One region of the Streptomyces sp. FXJ1.172 genome, then DNA from elsewhere that is predicted to be linked to it. Evidence: riboswitches for the same ligand, from Rfam matches in the RefSeq annotation. Region 1 holds a riboswitch; the other holds the start of a gene.

The links. Region 1 has a riboswitch for S-adenosylmethionine ahead of A6P39_RS30015 (aminotransferase class V-fold PLP-dependent enzyme). Riboswitches for the same ligand answer to the same signal wherever they lie in the genome.
Region 2: it holds a riboswitch for S-adenosylmethionine, as region 1 does, so the genes downstream of both, A6P39_RS03840 (putative leader peptide) here and A6P39_RS30015 (aminotransferase class V-fold PLP-dependent enzyme) in region 1, are expected to answer to the same signal.

Annotation. Positions count from the first base shown of each region.
Region 1 covers NZ_CP119133.2:6,687,292-6,695,086, reverse strand. The annotation lists gene A6P39_RS30035 (NYN domain-containing protein) at 1-703, opposite strand, end outside; gene A6P39_RS30030 (hypothetical protein) at 739-978, opposite strand; gene A6P39_RS30025 (rhomboid family intramembrane serine protease) at 1,133-1,876, shown strand; gene A6P39_RS30020 (Lrp/AsnC family transcriptional regulator) at 1,873-2,154, shown strand; gene A6P39_RS30015 (aminotransferase class V-fold PLP-dependent enzyme) at 2,199-3,560, opposite strand; SAM riboswitch class IV at 3,705-3,821, opposite strand; gene trpD (anthranilate phosphoribosyltransferase) at 3,906-4,970, opposite strand; gene qcrB (cytochrome bc1 complex cytochrome b subunit) at 5,110-6,747, opposite strand; gene qcrA (cytochrome bc1 complex Rieske iron-sulfur subunit) at 6,744-7,795, opposite strand, start outside.
Region 2 covers NZ_CP119133.2:776,342-784,136, forward strand. The annotation lists gene A6P39_RS03820 (LLM class flavin-dependent oxidoreductase) at 1-526, shown strand, start outside; gene A6P39_RS03825 (NtaA/DmoA family FMN-dependent monooxygenase) at 523-1,923, shown strand; gene A6P39_RS03830 (LLM class F420-dependent oxidoreductase) at 2,015-2,938, shown strand; gene A6P39_RS03835 (DUF1684 domain-containing protein) at 3,009-3,833, shown strand; SAM riboswitch class IV at 3,923-4,036, shown strand; gene A6P39_RS03840 (putative leader peptide) at 4,070-4,186, shown strand; partial or broken gene A6P39_RS03845 (ABC transporter substrate-binding protein) at 4,404-5,580, shown strand; partial or broken gene A6P39_RS03850 (ABC transporter ATP-binding protein) at 5,615-5,824, shown strand; gene A6P39_RS03855 (LLM class flavin-dependent oxidoreductase) at 5,838-6,896, shown strand; partial or broken gene A6P39_RS03860 (family 1 glycosylhydrolase) at 7,162-7,260, shown strand; gene A6P39_RS03865 (hypothetical protein) at 7,328-7,471, opposite strand.

The DNA of each region.
Region 1 (7,795 bases):
GACGGGCCTTGAGCCGCCGGGACTCGCTCTCGGCAGCCGACACCTGCGTCTGCGCCTCGGCCCGTACGGCGTCCATCTCGCCCTGCGCCTTGCGCAGCGCCGCCTCGCCGCGCTTGACGTCGCTGAGGGCGGCACGGAGCTTGCGGTGAAGCGATTCCGCTTCCTTCTTCGCCGACTCCAGCTCCGCGCGCAGCCGTTCGGCCTCGGCGCGGGTGTGCTCGCGGGACTGCGCCAGCTCCGCGCGCAGCCGCTCCAGCTCGGCCCGGCTCTCCTCGTCCGCCCGCTCGGCGTCCGCGCGCTGGGCCTCCTCGCCGGCCGCGGCGACCAGCTTCACCCAGCCCGCCGGGCGCAGTACGTAGGCCGCGGCCGCCACGTCGAGCGGGTCCGCGGCCGGGGGCGGGGAGCCTGAGTCGAGGGCGCCGGTGAGTTCCGGCTGCGCCTCTCTGAGCTTCTCCCCGATCCGCTGCCGGAACAGCGCATCGGTCTCCAGCGCCGCCGCCATCGCGTTCCCGGCGAACTTTGCCCGGCGGTTGGGGGCGAACCGGGCGTACTGCCTGAGCTGGGCGGGCAGTTCGGTCAGGGTCAGTCCGCCGAAGCCGTCCGAGACGATCTGCACGACCCGCCGGCGCACGCCGTCGGGCAGCGGACGGTCAAGCACCTCAGCGGTGCCGTCGCCCGGCCCCCCGCCTGCGGTCTCCACCATCCGTCACACCCCAATGTCTCTGCGAGCCGCTCCGCTCAGGAGTCGATGCCCGGCCTGTCCACGAGTTCCACCTGGTCCACCGCGTTGCACCAGCGGCAGCGCACCGATTCGATGGTCTCACTGACCACCTCGCGCTCCTCCACCTTCGGCTCACCGGCCAGATCGAGATGGACGTACTCGACGACCTTCGACGAACGGGTCACGTCGAACCGGGTCAGGTTGCCGCACAGGGTGCAGCGCCACCGGGTGGTCGCGGTCGGCAGGGGAACCGTCATCGTGGCAGTCCGCTTCCTTCTCGTTCGCTCCTCCACGTCGCCGGCCGACGCGTGTGGCCGTAACCCTACGGCCTGCCGGGGACTCACCGCCCGTCCGTCCACGACGGCGAGGCGGTCTGTCGGCATGCGTCCCGTTACGTCATGCTCTGTGTTCATGATCAGCCAGCTGAGCACGGCGACCGGCAGGACCCTCAGAGCGGTCCGGAGCACATCGGCACCCATCACCCATGGCCTCATCGCCCTGTGCTGCCTGCTCTTCGTCCTCGGCCCGGCCTCCGGGCTCACCCCCGGCTACGGCACCGGGGAGGCGCTCGCCACCGCCCAGCGGGCCTACTTCCGGCACTGGGGCGTGGTGCCGGCCGAGCTGTTCGACGGACCGGCCCGCGAGGTCCTCACGCCCGCCACGGCGCTGTTCGTGCACGGCAGCTGGGTGCACCTGCTCGGCAACATGCTCTTCCTCTTCGTCTTCGGGGCGATGACCGAGGAGCGGATGGGCCGGGTCGAGTTCACCCTCTTCTACACCGGCTGCGGCTACCTGGCCCTGCTGGGCTACGCGGCCGCCAACACCTCGTCCGAGGAGTCGCTGGTGGGCGCGTCCGGGGCGATCTCGGCGGTCCTCGGCGCGTTCCTCTTCCTGTTCCCCCGGGCCCGCGTGACCAGCCTGCTGCCGTTCCTGCTCTTCCTGCCGCTGCGGTTCCCCGCCTGGGTCGTGCTGCCGTTCTGGGCGGCGGTGCAGTGGGCGGCGGCGGAGCAGGCCTCCGACGGGCCCGGGGTGGCGTATCTGGCGCACCTGGTGGGGTTCGGGCTGGGCTTCGTCTACGCGTGGGTGCGTTACGGGCGTGGGACTAGAGTGAAGTGCACCGCAGCTCCGGCACCCGAGGGAGAGAACCAGCCGTGATCACCGCGATCGTCCTCATCAAGACCAGCGTGGACCGGATCCCCGAGATCGCGGAGCAGATCGCTTCGCTGGACTCGGTGAGCGAGGTTTTCTCCGTCACCGGTACGTACGACTTGATCGCGATGGTCCGGGTGGGCCGGCACGAGGATCTCGCCGAGGTCATCCCGGGGCGGATCAGCAAGATCCCCGGTGTGGAGGGCACGGACACGCACGTGGCGTTCCGTACCTACTCCCAGCACGACCTCGAGGCGGCCTTCGCGATCGGGCTGGACTCCTGACCGGCTGAAAACCGCCTCGACCCGCTCCTCGACGGGGGGCCGGCTCACACGGCAGGCACGCAGCGGCCGTCCTCCGTGCGGTACGTCCACTTCGCACCCTCGGTCACCAGTTCCCGCACGGCGTTCACGAAGCGCTCGACGTGCTCGTCGGGGGTGCCCGCGCCGAAGCTCACGCGGATGGCGTTGAGGGACTTCTCGCCCGGGGCCGCCTCCGGGGCGCCGCACTCGCCCTGGGTCTGCGGGTCGCTGCCCAGCAGGGTGCGGACCAGGGGGTGGGCGCAGAAGAGGCCGTCGCGGACGCCGATGCCGTACTCGGCGGAGAGCGCGGCGGCGAAGTGGGAGCTGTTCCAGCCCTCCACCACGAAGGAGATCACGCCGACCCGCGGGGCGTCGTCGCCGAACAGGGACAGCACCTTCACCTGCGGGACCTCGGCCAGGCCCGCGCGGACCCGGGCGATCAGCTGCCGCTCGCGGGCGACCAGGCCGTCCCAGCCGGCCTCGGTGAGCGCCTTGCACGCCGAGGCGATGGAATAGGCGCCGATGACGTTCGGGGAACCCGCCTCGTGCCGGGCGGCGCTCTCGTGCCACTCCACGGCCACTCCCCCGTCCGGACGCCGGGTGACCTTGCGGCTGGCACCGCCGCCCGCGAGGTACGGCTCGGCCGCGCGCAGCCAGTCGGCGCGGCCCGCGAGGACACCGGAGCCGAAGGGGGCGTACAGCTTGTGCCCGGAGAAGGCGACCCAGTCGACGTCCAGGTCCCGGACGTCCACCGGGTGGTGCGGGGCCAGCTGGGCGGCGTCCAGGACGATCCGGGCGCCATGGGCGTGCGCGGCGGCGGCCAGCTCGCGCACCGGCCACAGCTCGCCGGTGACGTTGGAGGCACCGGTGACGCAGACCAGCGCCGGGCCGTGCGGGTCGCGGTCGGCGAGGGCCCGCTCCAGGGTCTCGACGGCCTGGCGCGGGGTGCGCGGGGCGTTCAGGTAGGTGACCTTCGCGTCCTGCCAGGGCAGCAGCGAGGCGTGGTGCTCGGTCTCGAAGACGAAGACCTGGCAGCCGGCGGGGAGGGCGCGGGCGAGCAGGTTGAGGGAGTCCGTCGTCGAGCGGGTGAAGACCACCTGGTCGTCGGCGCGGCAGCCGAGGAAGCGGGCGACCGTCGCGCGGGCGTTCTCGAACAGGTCGGTGGAGAGCTGGGAGAGGTAGCCGGCGCCGCGGTGGACGCTGCCGTAGTACGGCGCGTAGGCGGCCACGTCGTCCCAGACGCGCTGCAGGGCGGGGGCGCTGGCCGCGTAGTCGAGGGCGGCGTAGGTGACCTCGCCGCCGGTGACGAGCGGAACGGTGACATCCCGGCCCAGAACGGCCAGCGGGGCACATACGGACTGGTCGGCGGCAGCGGTGAAGACAGACATGGGTGAACTCCCGTGAGAACGTACGGCACAGAAGGCGTACGGAAAGAAGAGAAGAAGGGTGTGCGGAGGCGGGGCTCGGCGGCCCTATCGCATTCGCTTGCTCACGGAAGGCTCCTCGACGACCAGGACCCCTGGCTCTCGAGGGGTCCGCGCTTGCCGTGGACCTCGCTGCCCACGGCCTGGTCTTCACCCGGGGCACCCCGCCACGGACGGAGGGTTGCCGGACAGTCGGCCGGGGCCTCATGACTGTCACTCATGACCTGGTCCAGGAAACTACGTCAGATGATCGGCGTCCCGCAACCCGAGTCCGGATCGCGGGACGCCCGTCGGTGACGCCGGTGACCGCTATGCGTTGGTCGCCGCCACCCAGCGCTCCAGCGCCCGCTTCGCCGCGCCCGAGTCGATCGACTCGGCGGCCCGGACCATGCCGGCGCGCAGCTGCTCGGCGAGCGGGGCGTCCGCCGGGTGCAGCGCGACCAGGGCCGCCGCGGAATTGAGCAGGACGGCGTCGCGGACCGGACCCGGCTCGCCCTCGAGCAGCCGGCGGGCCACGTCCGCGTTGTGGGCCGGGTCGCCGCCGCGCAGGGCCTCCACGGGGACGAGGCCGAGGCCGACCTCGCGCGGGTCGAAGACCTCCTCGGTGACCTTGCCGTCCCGGACGACCCAGACCCGGGAGGTGGACGTCGTCGTCAGCTCGTCCAGGCCGTCGTCGCCCCGGAAGACCAGCGCGGAGTTGCCGCGCCCGGCGAGCACGCCCGCGACGATCGGCGCCTCCTGCGCCACGGCCACGCCGACCGCCTGGGCCCGTACCTTCGCCGGGTTGGTCAGCGGACCGAGCAGGTTGAACACCGTGCGGATGCCCAACTGGCCGCGGGCGGCGCCCACATGGCGCAGCGCGGGGTGGAACTTCACCGCGAAGCAGAAGGTGATGCCGGCCTCCTCGGCGACCTCGGCCACCCGCCGGGGCGTGAGGTCGAGGTTGACGCCGAGCTTCTCGAGGACGTCGGAGGATCCGGAGGCGGAGGAGGCGGCGCGGTTGCCGTGCTTGACCACCTTGGCGCCCGTGCCGGCGACGACCAGCGACGACATCGTGGAGATGTTCACCGTCCGCGCCCCGTCGCCGCCGGTGCCGACGATGTCGACGGTCCGGCCGGGCACCTCGATCACGTTCGCGTGCTCGTACATCGTGCGGACCAGACCGGTGATCTCTTCCACCGTCTGCCCCTTGGCCCGCAGCGCCACCGCGAAGCCGGCGATCTGCGCGTCGGTCGCCTCGCCGCGCATGATCCGGTCCATCGCCCACGCGGTGTCGTCGGCGGACAGGTCATGGCCGCTGAGCAGGCCGTTCAGCAGGGCGGGCCAGGAGCGGCCCGCCGTGGTGTCGCCTCCAGCGGGGGTCACAGCGCTCATAGCCGCTCCTGGGTGTCGTACCTGCGAGACCACTGGGTCGAAACCAGTGGTGATGCCACCTTATCGGCCCCAGGACAGGGCGAAGGGCCCCGTCCGTAAGCCGGACGGGGCCCTTCAGCGTGGCGTGGCGACGCGGGGATCAGTGGTGGCCGTGGCCGCTCGTGATCTCCTTGTATTCGTCGACGGTCGGCTTCGGGATCTGGCTGTCCTCGCCGTAGTAGGCGTTGGACATCTTCACCCGCAGCTTCTCCGAGGTCGGCACCTTGCGCTGGACACCGTTCTCGTCGACCGCCGGGCCGATCTGGGCCGGCTCGTACTGCTTGTGCGCGGTGAGCGTGTGCAGCTGCTCCTGGCTGAGCGGCTCGTGCACCTCGATGAACTCACCGTGCGGCAGCCGCTTGATGATGCCGGTCTCGCGACCGTGCAGCACCTTGTCGCGGTCGCGGCGCTGCAGGCCGAGGCAGATCCGCTTGGTGACGATGAACGCGATGACCGGGCCGGCGAAGAAGAAGATCCGGACGAACCAGGTCACGGCGTTGATCGACAGGTGGAAGTGCGTGGCCCACAGGTCGTTGCCGCCGCCGACCAGGGTGATCATGTAGATCGTCACCCAGGCGACACCGAACGCGGTACGGGTCGGGGCGTTGCGCGGGCGGTCCAGGATGTGGTGCTCGCTCTTGTCGCCGGTGACCCACGACTCGATGAACGGGTAGACCGCGATCGCCGCCAGGACCAGCGGGAAGAGGACCAGCGGGATGAACACGCCCAGGACGAGCGTGTGACCCCAGATGTTGACCTCCCAGCCCGGCATGAAGCGGATCAGACCCTCGGCGAAGCCCATGTACCAGTCGGGCTGGGCGCCGGTGGACACCTGGTCCGGACGGTAGGGGCCCATGGCCCAGATCGGGTTGATCTGGGCGACCGCCGCGATGGCCGCGATGACGCCGAAGACCAGGAAGAAGAAGCCTCCGGCCTTGGCCATGTAGACCGGCAGCAGCGGCATGCCGACGACGTTCTTCTCGGACTTGCCCGGACCCGCGAACTGCGTGTGCTTGTGGAAGAAGACCAGGATCAGGTGCGCGACCATCAGGCCGAGCATGATGCCGGGCAGCAGCAGGATGTGGATCGAGTAGAACCGGGCGACGAAGTCGTGGCCGGGGAACTGACCGCCGAAGAGGAAGAACGACAGGTACGTGCCGATGATCGGCACGGACAGGATCGCGCCCTCCATGAAACGGACACCGGTGCCGGAGAGCAGGTCGTCCGGCAGCGAGTAACCGGTGAAGCCGGTGAACATGCCGAGGACGAACAGCAGGAAGCCGAACAGCCAGTTGATCTCACGCGGCTTGCGGAACGCGCCGGTGAAGAACACGCGCATCATGTGCACGAACATGCCGGCGAGGAAGATCAGCGCGGCCCAGTGGTGGATCTGCCGGATCAGCAGACCACCACGCACATCGAAGGAGATGTGCACGGTCGAGTTGAACGCCTCGGACATCAGCTGTCCCTGCAGCGGGACGTACGAGCCGTGGTAGACGACCTCGTTCATCGACGGGTGGAAGAACAGTGTCAGATAGACACCCGTCAGGATGATGATGATGAAGCTGTACATGCACACTTCGCCCAACATGAACGACCAGTGGTCGGGGAAGATCTTGCGCATGTTGCTCTTGGCCAGGGAGTAGATCCCCAGTCGGCCGTCGACCCAGTCGGCGACGCGCTCGCCGGCCGGGGCCTTCCCGCGCCCGCGGGAGTTCTCGTTCGCTGTAGTGCTCATCCGCGCTCCCAGAATGCAGGACCGACGGGCTCCTCGAAGTCGCCCAGCGCCTGGAGGTAACCCTCACTGTCCACGCCGATGCGCAGCTGCGGCAGGGCGTGGCCGGCGGGACCGAAGATCACTCGGGCCCCGTCGGAGAGGTCGAAGGTGGACTGGTGGCACGGGCACAGCACGTGGTGCGTCTGCTGCTCGTACAGCGAGATCGGGCAGCCGACGTGGGTGCAGATCTTGGAGAAGGCGACGATGCCCTCGTGCGACCAGTCGAGTTCGCGCTTGTCCTTGATGTTGCCCGGCTGGAGCCGGACGATCATCAGGGCGGCCTTGGCGATCTCGTTCTGGAAGTCCTCGTTCGTCTCCTCCAGGCCGTCGGGCTTGGCGAAGGTGAGCGAGCCGACCATGACGTCCTCGGGACGCAGCGGCTGGTTCGTGTTCATGTTGACCAGGCGCTTGCCCTTGGCCCACATGGTGTGCCGCAGCTTGGTGCCGGGCGCCGGGCCGAGACCGCCGAGCAGCATGACGCCGGAGAGCGGCACCAGGGCCAGCGCGCCGAACATCGTGTTGCGGATCAGCTTGCGCCGGCCGAAGCCGGACTCCTCGGCACCCTGCTGGAAGTCGTCCATGACCTTCGCCCGCAGCTCGGGCGAGGCCTCGATCGCGTGCCGCTCGTCGGCCATCTCCACGTCGGACATCAGGGTGCGGGCCCAGTGGACCGCGCCCGCGCCGATGCAGAACAGCGCCGTACCGAGCGTCAGGCCCAGCGTGAAGTTCAGCGCGCTGATGTGCCCGATCGGGAAGACGAAGATCGACTTGTCGTGCGGGACCGCCACGTACGCGACGATGAAGCCGATGGTGGCGAGCATCGAGATCGTGAACAGCAGGGCGACGAAACGCTCGGACCGCTTGGCGGCGCGCTCGTCGATGTCCTGGATCCGGTGCTCGTGCGGCGGCAGACCCGGGTCGGCGAACGGGTTCTCCTCGTCCGCGACGCTTACGGCGCCATGCGCGTGCTCCTGCTCAGCGGGCAGGTTCTCTTCTGGAATGTCTTGGC
Region 2 (7,795 bases), 5.9 Mb from region 1:
TGCCGTCAAGGGCCCGGCGATCGTGCCGCGCCCGCCTCAGGGGCAGCTTGTCGTCCTGGGCAGGCCGGACCGGGTTCCCGCCGCACAGCTCGACGTCGCTCTCGTCGAAGGGCGCGAACTCGCGGAAGTCGCCGCGGCCGCTGCCGCCGCCGGTACGCCCCGCGTCTTCGCCGAGGTCGACGTGGCGCTGGACACCCCGCAGGCCTCGGCCGCCGAGCGCGTCGCCGACCTGGAACGGCACGCGTCGTGGACCGACCGGAGGTGGCTGCGTCACGTCGGCTCGGCGGACCAATTGGTCTCACTGCTGGCTGAGTTGAGCCGTCACGTCGACGGCGTACGGCTGCACCCGCTGGTGCTGGACGAGGACCTGCCCGTCCTCTCCCGCCTCGTCCTGCCGGCCCTGTCCGAGCGACGCCTCGTCGCCCGCCCGCTGCCCGGTACGTCCCTGCGCTCGACCCTGGGTCTGGAGCGCCCCGCCAATCGCTTCGCAGCCATGGCCGCGGCCGCCCAGGAGGATGCCCGATGACCCGCACCGACCCCCTCGACGTCCCCCGGCCACACGCCCAGCTGCACTTCGGAGTGTTCTTCCAGGGCGTCAACCACTGGACCATCTGGTCCGCCCCCGACAGCGGCTCCCAGATCGACCCTGCCTCCTTCCGCCGGGTCGCCCAGACCGCCGAACGGGGCCTGTTCGACGCGTTCTTCCTCGGCGAGGGACTGCGGCTGCGCGAGGTCGACGGCAGAATCCATGACCTCGACGTGGCCGGACGGCCGGACGCCATCACCCAGCTCGCGGCGCTGGCCGCGGTCACCCACCAGATCGGCCTGGTCTCCACCTCCAACTCCACCTTCAACGAACCCGCCGATCTGGCCCGCCGCCTCTCCGGACTCGACCTGCTCTCCGAGGGCCGCGCCGGCTGGAACGTGGTGACCACGGACAACGCCTGGACCGGCGCGAACTTCCGCCGCGGCGGCTACCTCGACCACGCCGACCGCTATCGGCGCGCCGAGGAGTTCCTCACCGTCGCCCGCGCGTTGTGGGACGGCTGGGGGGACGGAGCAATCGCCGACTCCGCGGGTGCACGGGAATGGTCGGTGCCCGGTGCCGTACACCGAGTACGGCACCGCGGAGCGCAGTTCGACGTCGACCTCGCCCCGACCCTGCCGCGCAGCGCCCAGGGCCACCCGGTGATCTTCCAGGCCGGTGACTCCGGCGAGGGACGCGACTTCGCCGCCCGCAACGCCGACGTCATCTTCTCCGCGCACGGCAACGTCTTCGACGACGCACTCGCCTTTGCCGAGGACATACGCACCCGTCTGCGCGCCGTCGGCCGACCCGACGACGACCTGCGGATCCTGCCCGGCACCGAGATCATCATCGGCGCCACCGAGGAGGAGGCCCAGGAGAAGAAGCGCTGGATCCGGCTCCAGCAGGTCACACCCGCCACGGCGCTGGGGATCGCCGGACTGCTGTGGGGCATCGACCTGTCCGACCGCGACGCCGACGGCCCGCTGCCCAACGAGGATCCGGTCGTCACCGAGAACGACGGCTCCTTCGGCGCCCGGCGCATCACCGACCCGCGCGCGGTTGTGGCCGAATGGCGGGCGAAGGCGGAGGCGCACGGCTGGTCGCTGCGCGAGACCGTCATCGCGCTCGGCCCACAGCGCGGGCACGTCGGCACCCCGTCCGGCCTGGCCGACAAGTTCGCCCACTTCGTGCGGCACGGCGCGATCGACGGCTTCAACGTCACGCCCTACCTCATCCCAGACGGCCTCGACGACATCGTCGACCTGCTCGTCCCGGAGCTGCAGGACCGCGGGATCTACCGCACCGAGTACAGCGGCACCACCCTGCGCGAGCACCTCGGCCTGCGCGCACCCCTCACCCACAGGTCCGCACCGGACCGACGACAGGCGGGCTGAGCCTCCGAGCCGGCCCTTGTACACATGACTGACAAGAAGCTGTCACACGCCGACCGGAATGCGGGTTCGGACGACGCCCGTTCTGACTGACATGACTGTTGGAGTAGCGCTCAACGCGTCCGACGCGCCGAACCAGGTCGACGCCACCGTCCAACTGGCCCGGGAAGCCGCCGAGTTCGGTGTCACGTCGGCCTGGTTCGGGCAGACCTTCGGCGCGGACTCACCCCAGCTCGCGGGGATCGTCGGGCGCGAGGTGCCCGGACTGCAGGTCGGCACCTCCGCTATCCCCGTCTTCGGTCGACACCCGCTGCTCGTCTCCAGCCAGGCCCAGACCGCCCAGGCCGCGACCCACGGCCGCTATCACCTCGGTCTGGCTCTGGGCACGAAACTGCTGACGGAGACGGGCTTCGGCCTGCCTTTCGAACGACCCATCGCCCGGCTGCGCGAATTCCTCACCGCCCTGCGGCAGTTGACCAAGACCGGTACGGCCGACTTCCACGGCGAGCTGCTCACCGCCACCACACCGATCCCGGCGCGGGTACCAGGTGCCGAGAACGGCGTCCCCCTGCTCGTCGCCGCGATGGGGCCGCAGGCTCTGCGGGCCAGCGGCGAGCTTGCCGACGGAATCCTGCCCTATCTGGCAGGACCGCGCGCCCTGGCGGACCACATCGTGCCCGCCCTGAACGCCGCGGCCGAGGCCGCAGGCCGCCCCGCGCCCAGGATCGTGGCCCTGGTGCCCGGCGTGGTCACGGACGATGTCGACGCGGTGCGGGCCAAGGCCACCCAGAACCTCGCCTTCTACGAACAGATCCCCTCCTACGCGCGAGTCATCGAACTCTCCGGCGGCGGGCGGGCCGCCGACCTGGCCGTGATCGGCGACGAGAAGACGGTCGAGGCCGAGGTACGCCGTTACCGCGACGCCGGCGCCACCGAGGTCGTGTTCTCGGGCACCGAGATCGCGGGAGAAGCCGATCGCCGACGCACCTGGCGACTCCTCGGCGAACTGGCCGGCTGAGTACACCCGTCCGCTCGACAACCCCCTGTATCCCCTGCCCGAAGGCCCCCCGGCACAAAGGAGATTCCCCATGACCACCGAGGCCGCCACCACGGACCTCCACGCCTTCACCGAGACCTGGCTGGAGTGGTACCGAGCCCAGGAGGCCCGGCTCGCCGCCCCTCACGGGTTCCTGGCGATCACCGGCCTGCACTGGCTCGACGACCGACCCCAGCGCTTCCCGGACGCGCCCGGCGCGTGGCGCACCGGCCCCGAAGGCGTCGTCGTAGACCTCGACGACGCCGAGGAATTGGTCGTCGACGGGGCGCCGGTGCGCGGCGAGCACCGCTTCGGCGTGCTTCCCGAGCGCGGCGGCGTCGACGCCCTCTGGGGAGACGCCGTCATCGAGGTCGCCAGGCGCGGCGGCCAGGACATCGTGCGCCCCCGGCACCCGGACGCGCCGCTGCGCACGGCTTTCACCGGAACGCCTGCCTACGCCCCCGACCCGCGCTGGGCCGTGACGGGCCGCTACATCCCCTTCGACACTCCGCGGCCGACCACCGTGGGCGCTGCGGTCGAGGGCCTTGAGCATGTCTACGACGCCCCGGGCAGAGTCGAGTTCGAACTCGACGGGCGCCCGCTGTCGCTGACCGTGTTCCCCGGCCACGGTGCGGGACGGCTGATGGTGCTGTTCACCGACGAGACCTCCGGGGTCACCACCTACGCCGCCAACCGGGCCCTGGCCCTCGATCCGCCCGCCGCCGACGGTACGGTCGTCCTGGACTTCAACCGTGCCACCAACCTGCCGTGCGCCTACACGGACCTGGCCACCTGCCCGCTGCCCCCAGCCGAGAACCGGCTGCCGGTGGCGATCGAAGCCGGCCAGAAGATCCCCCGCGAGCGCGGCGGCTCCTGAGCTGGGCGCACTCTCGCCCCGACTCCCCGTACAAGGCGTCCTTTTGCGCCATTGACGTACCGACAAGACCGCTCCGTACGATCACGAACGGCATTGAGTGTCAGCGTCAAGCCCTGGCTCGCTGACCGGCAACCCTCCCACGCGGTGGGGTGCTCCAGGTGAAAGCCCGGCGGGATCACCGATGATGTCCGCAAGCGCGTGACCCGTGACCGGGGCCGGATATATGGAGGACCGATATGCGGCACGGTGGTGACCTCAGCGCCCGCTTCGCCGGCACCACCGTGTTCTCCCGGCTCTCGCGCCGGCGTCACATCGACCTCAAGCGCTCGACGAGCTGTCTCTGTCAGGCCTGACGGGCCTTCCCGCCGCTGGTCGCAGTACGGCACCTGTCGTCGCCGCACCCGCCTGCGCCTGATCTCCGTCTGTCTTTGATCCCCCCTTTCGCTCTGATCCCCCCTCTGCACAGCGCTCCCCCGGCACCGGCGTCGCGCCGGCCGGGGCCGCACGCCCACGCACGGCCGTGCCCTGCACCACATCCGTGCCTGGTGACACGAGCAGGAGAAGCCCTCCGTGACTGCACTTTCCGATGTCAGAACCTCCCGGTGGGCGGCACTGACCGCCGTCGTGACCACCAGTGTTCTGCTGACCGCCTGCGGCTCCGGCGGCGGCGGTTCCGGCAGCGGCGCCGGGCAGCCCAAGTCCGGCGGCACCCTGACCTTCGCGGTGGGTTCGGACGCCGGCTGCGTGGATCCGCAGCAGGTCGCCAGCAACGAGACCATCTACTCGGTGCGCCAGATCGTGGACTCCCTGACGGACCAGGACCCGAAGACCGCCAAGATCGTGCCGTGGCTGGCGAAGAGCTGGAAGGTCAGTTCCGACGCCACGACGTTCACGTTCCATCTGAGGTCGGGTGTCACCTTCAGCGACGGCTCGAAGCTGACCGCGCAGGCCGTCAAGGACAACTTCGACGCGGTGCCGAAGCTCGGCGCCCTGGGGACTCTCGCCGAGGGCTACCTGAGCGGCGTCAAGAGCACCACGGCAGTCGACCCGCTCACCGTCAAGGTGACGTTCAGCCAGCCCAACTCCCAGTTCCTGCAGGCCACTTCGACCCATTCGCTGGGGATCGAGTCGTCGGCGAGCGTGAGGGAGACCCCGCAGCGTACGGGCCGGAGGCCTCCAGTCCGGCCAGGTCGACGCGATCAGCAGCGTCGGCAAGGCCAACGAGACGGCGCTCAAGGGCGGTCAGGTCACCCTGCAGCGACGGGCCAACCCCGGCGTCGTGTTCGGTCTCGGCCTCAACAACTCACGGCCGGTCCTGAAGGACGCGCGAGTGCGCCAGGCGACCCTGTACGCCGTCGACCGGCAGCAGATCGCGGACACCGTGTTCCCGACCGGCACCCAGCCGGCGACCAGCGTCCTCGCCCACACCACACCCGACTACACCAGCCTCGCCTCCGACCTGGCGTCCGACGCGGCCAAAGCCAAGTCGCTGCTGGACGCGGCCGGCTGGAAGACCGGCAGCGACGGCATCCGCACCAAGGACGGCAAGAAGCTGAGCCTGACCATCGACTGGATACCCAACTCGGCCACCAACCAGCCCGCGTTGGAACTGATCCAGCAGCAGCTCAAGGCCGTCGGTGTCGACGTGTCCCTCAAGCAGCTCCAGGTCACCCAGCTGGCGCCGACGCTCCAGTCCGGCGTCTGCGACGCGGCCTGGGGGAACGTCACCCGTGGCGACCCGGACATAGCACCGGCTTGTCGAAGCCGTACTCGTGCCGCAGGGCGTGGCGTACCTGTTCATCTCGCACGACCTGGCCGTCGTACGGCAGATCGCACACCAGGTCGCCGTCATGCGGGCCGGCCGCGTCGTCGAGACAGGCCCGCCGGAGAAACTGTTCACCAGCCCCCGCCACGAGTACACCCGACAGCTGCTCGCGGCCATCCCCGGCGGCCGCGTCCCCACCCCCGGCGCCGAGACCACCACGAGCTGAGGACCAAGGTCGCATGAGCACACCCACCATCACCTCACTAGCCCTTCTCACCCCGGGCAACTTCGCCGACGACGACCCGTACATCGGCCTGGAGGAGACACTCCAGCTCTTCGAGTACGGCGAACGGCTCGGCTACGACGGCGCCTGGATCCGCCAGCGCCACCTCGAACACGGCGTCGGCTCAGCTGCCGTATTCCTCGCCGCGGCCGGACAGCGCACCGAGCGGATCGAGCTGGGCACCGCGGTCATCCCGATCGGCTACGAGAGCCCCTTCCGCCTGGCCGAAGACCTGGCGCTTGCCGATGTCCTGTCCCGCGGCCGCCTCCAGGTCGGCTTCAGCACCGGCATGCCACACGCCGAACTGCTCGGCGACCTGGTGTACGACGGCGACTGGCGAGGCTTCGACCTGTCGTACGGCAGGATCGCCCGCCTCGTCGACAACCTGCGCGGCGACTATCTCGGCGGCCCGGACACGGTGATCCACTCGCCGGGCAACATCCAGCGGCCGCGGCTGCAGCCGCACAACCCGGGTCTGGTGGAGCGGGTCTGGTACGGCGGAGGCAGCGTGCGCTCGGTCCGCTGGGCCGCCGAGAACGGTCTCAACCTGCTCTCCGGCAACATCGTCTCCGGCGAGAACACCGACGACTTCACCACCGCCCAGCTGAACCTGCTCTCCGAGTACCGGCGCGGCCTGGGCGACGACCGGCCGACGGCGCGCCTAGCGCTCGGACGGGTGATCGTGCCGTTCGACAGCGCCGACGCGGCCACCCGGGCCCGTTACCGGGACTACGCGGCCAGTCGGCACGAGCGCACCCTGAAACCGCAGACCCTGGCGCCACTGGGCCCGAAGCGGTTCCTGTTCGCCCCGGACGTGGTCGGCACCGCGGAACAGATCCTGGAACAGCTGGCGGCCGATCCCGTCCTCACGCAGGTGTCCGAGCTGCGCTTGGAGCTGCCCTACGAGTTCCATCGCGAGGAGTACGAACAGATCCTGCACGACGTACGCCACCTGATCGCACCGGAGTTGGGCTGGCGCTCCGCTTCCCCGACGGTTCACAAGGCGGGCCGGTGAGTCCTGTCCCGGAGCGCCCGGTCCGGCTCGAGGTGCACACCCGCGAGCCGTTCGCCGCAGGCCACCGCTTCCCCGGCACCGGGGCGTACGAAGTGCTCACCACCACCGCCCACTACGCCGTGGACCCGAAGGCAGCCACCAACCGCGCGATCCCCGACCTCGACCTCGTGCCGCCCGACGTCACCGGCAAGGTGTGCTTCAGCGGGGACGTCGAGATCCTACGTCCGGTCGACGGCGGGCGCAGGCGGCTGTTCCTCGACTGGGGCGCTTCGGGATCGTCCGCGCCGACTACGACACGCAGCGGCGCACTCCCAAGGACAGCTACCACTGGTACAGGGCGCTGATCGCGGCACAGAAGGGATGATCGCCAGCCTGTACTTTTCTTGTGCGGCCCGTCCAGTTTTCGTGATCGGCGTCCGCCTCCAACCGTCTTACCGGGACTCCGGCGACCGCACACAGGCGACGTGGAAGTCCTCTTCGACGAGGGCGATCCACCGGGGCTGGTCGACGGCGGCGACCCGCACGCCGTGCGGACGAGGAGGTGCGTCCGGCGGCCGGACAGAACGCTCTCCCATGGCGCGGTACGGGACAAGGCCACGGCCGACTGGTGCACCGGGGAGGACAGGGGTTCTGTCGAGTCGGACGAACGTCAGCTCCGACCGGTACGGCGACCCACGTGTCCCAAGCCCTGGACTGGTTCGCGGCCACTGATCGGCTCCAGGCACCTCGCCTTTCCTCGGCGGCCTCCGGAATTCCGGGCTGCTCTCCCCCGACAGGCCCGCCGAAGGAACACGGGACGCGCCTGACCGCCGTGGCCGTGGCCTCCCCCAGCACGCATCCCAGTATCATCAACGTCCCCTGAGCATGCGAAAGCACGAACAGGTCGAACGAAGCGTGCA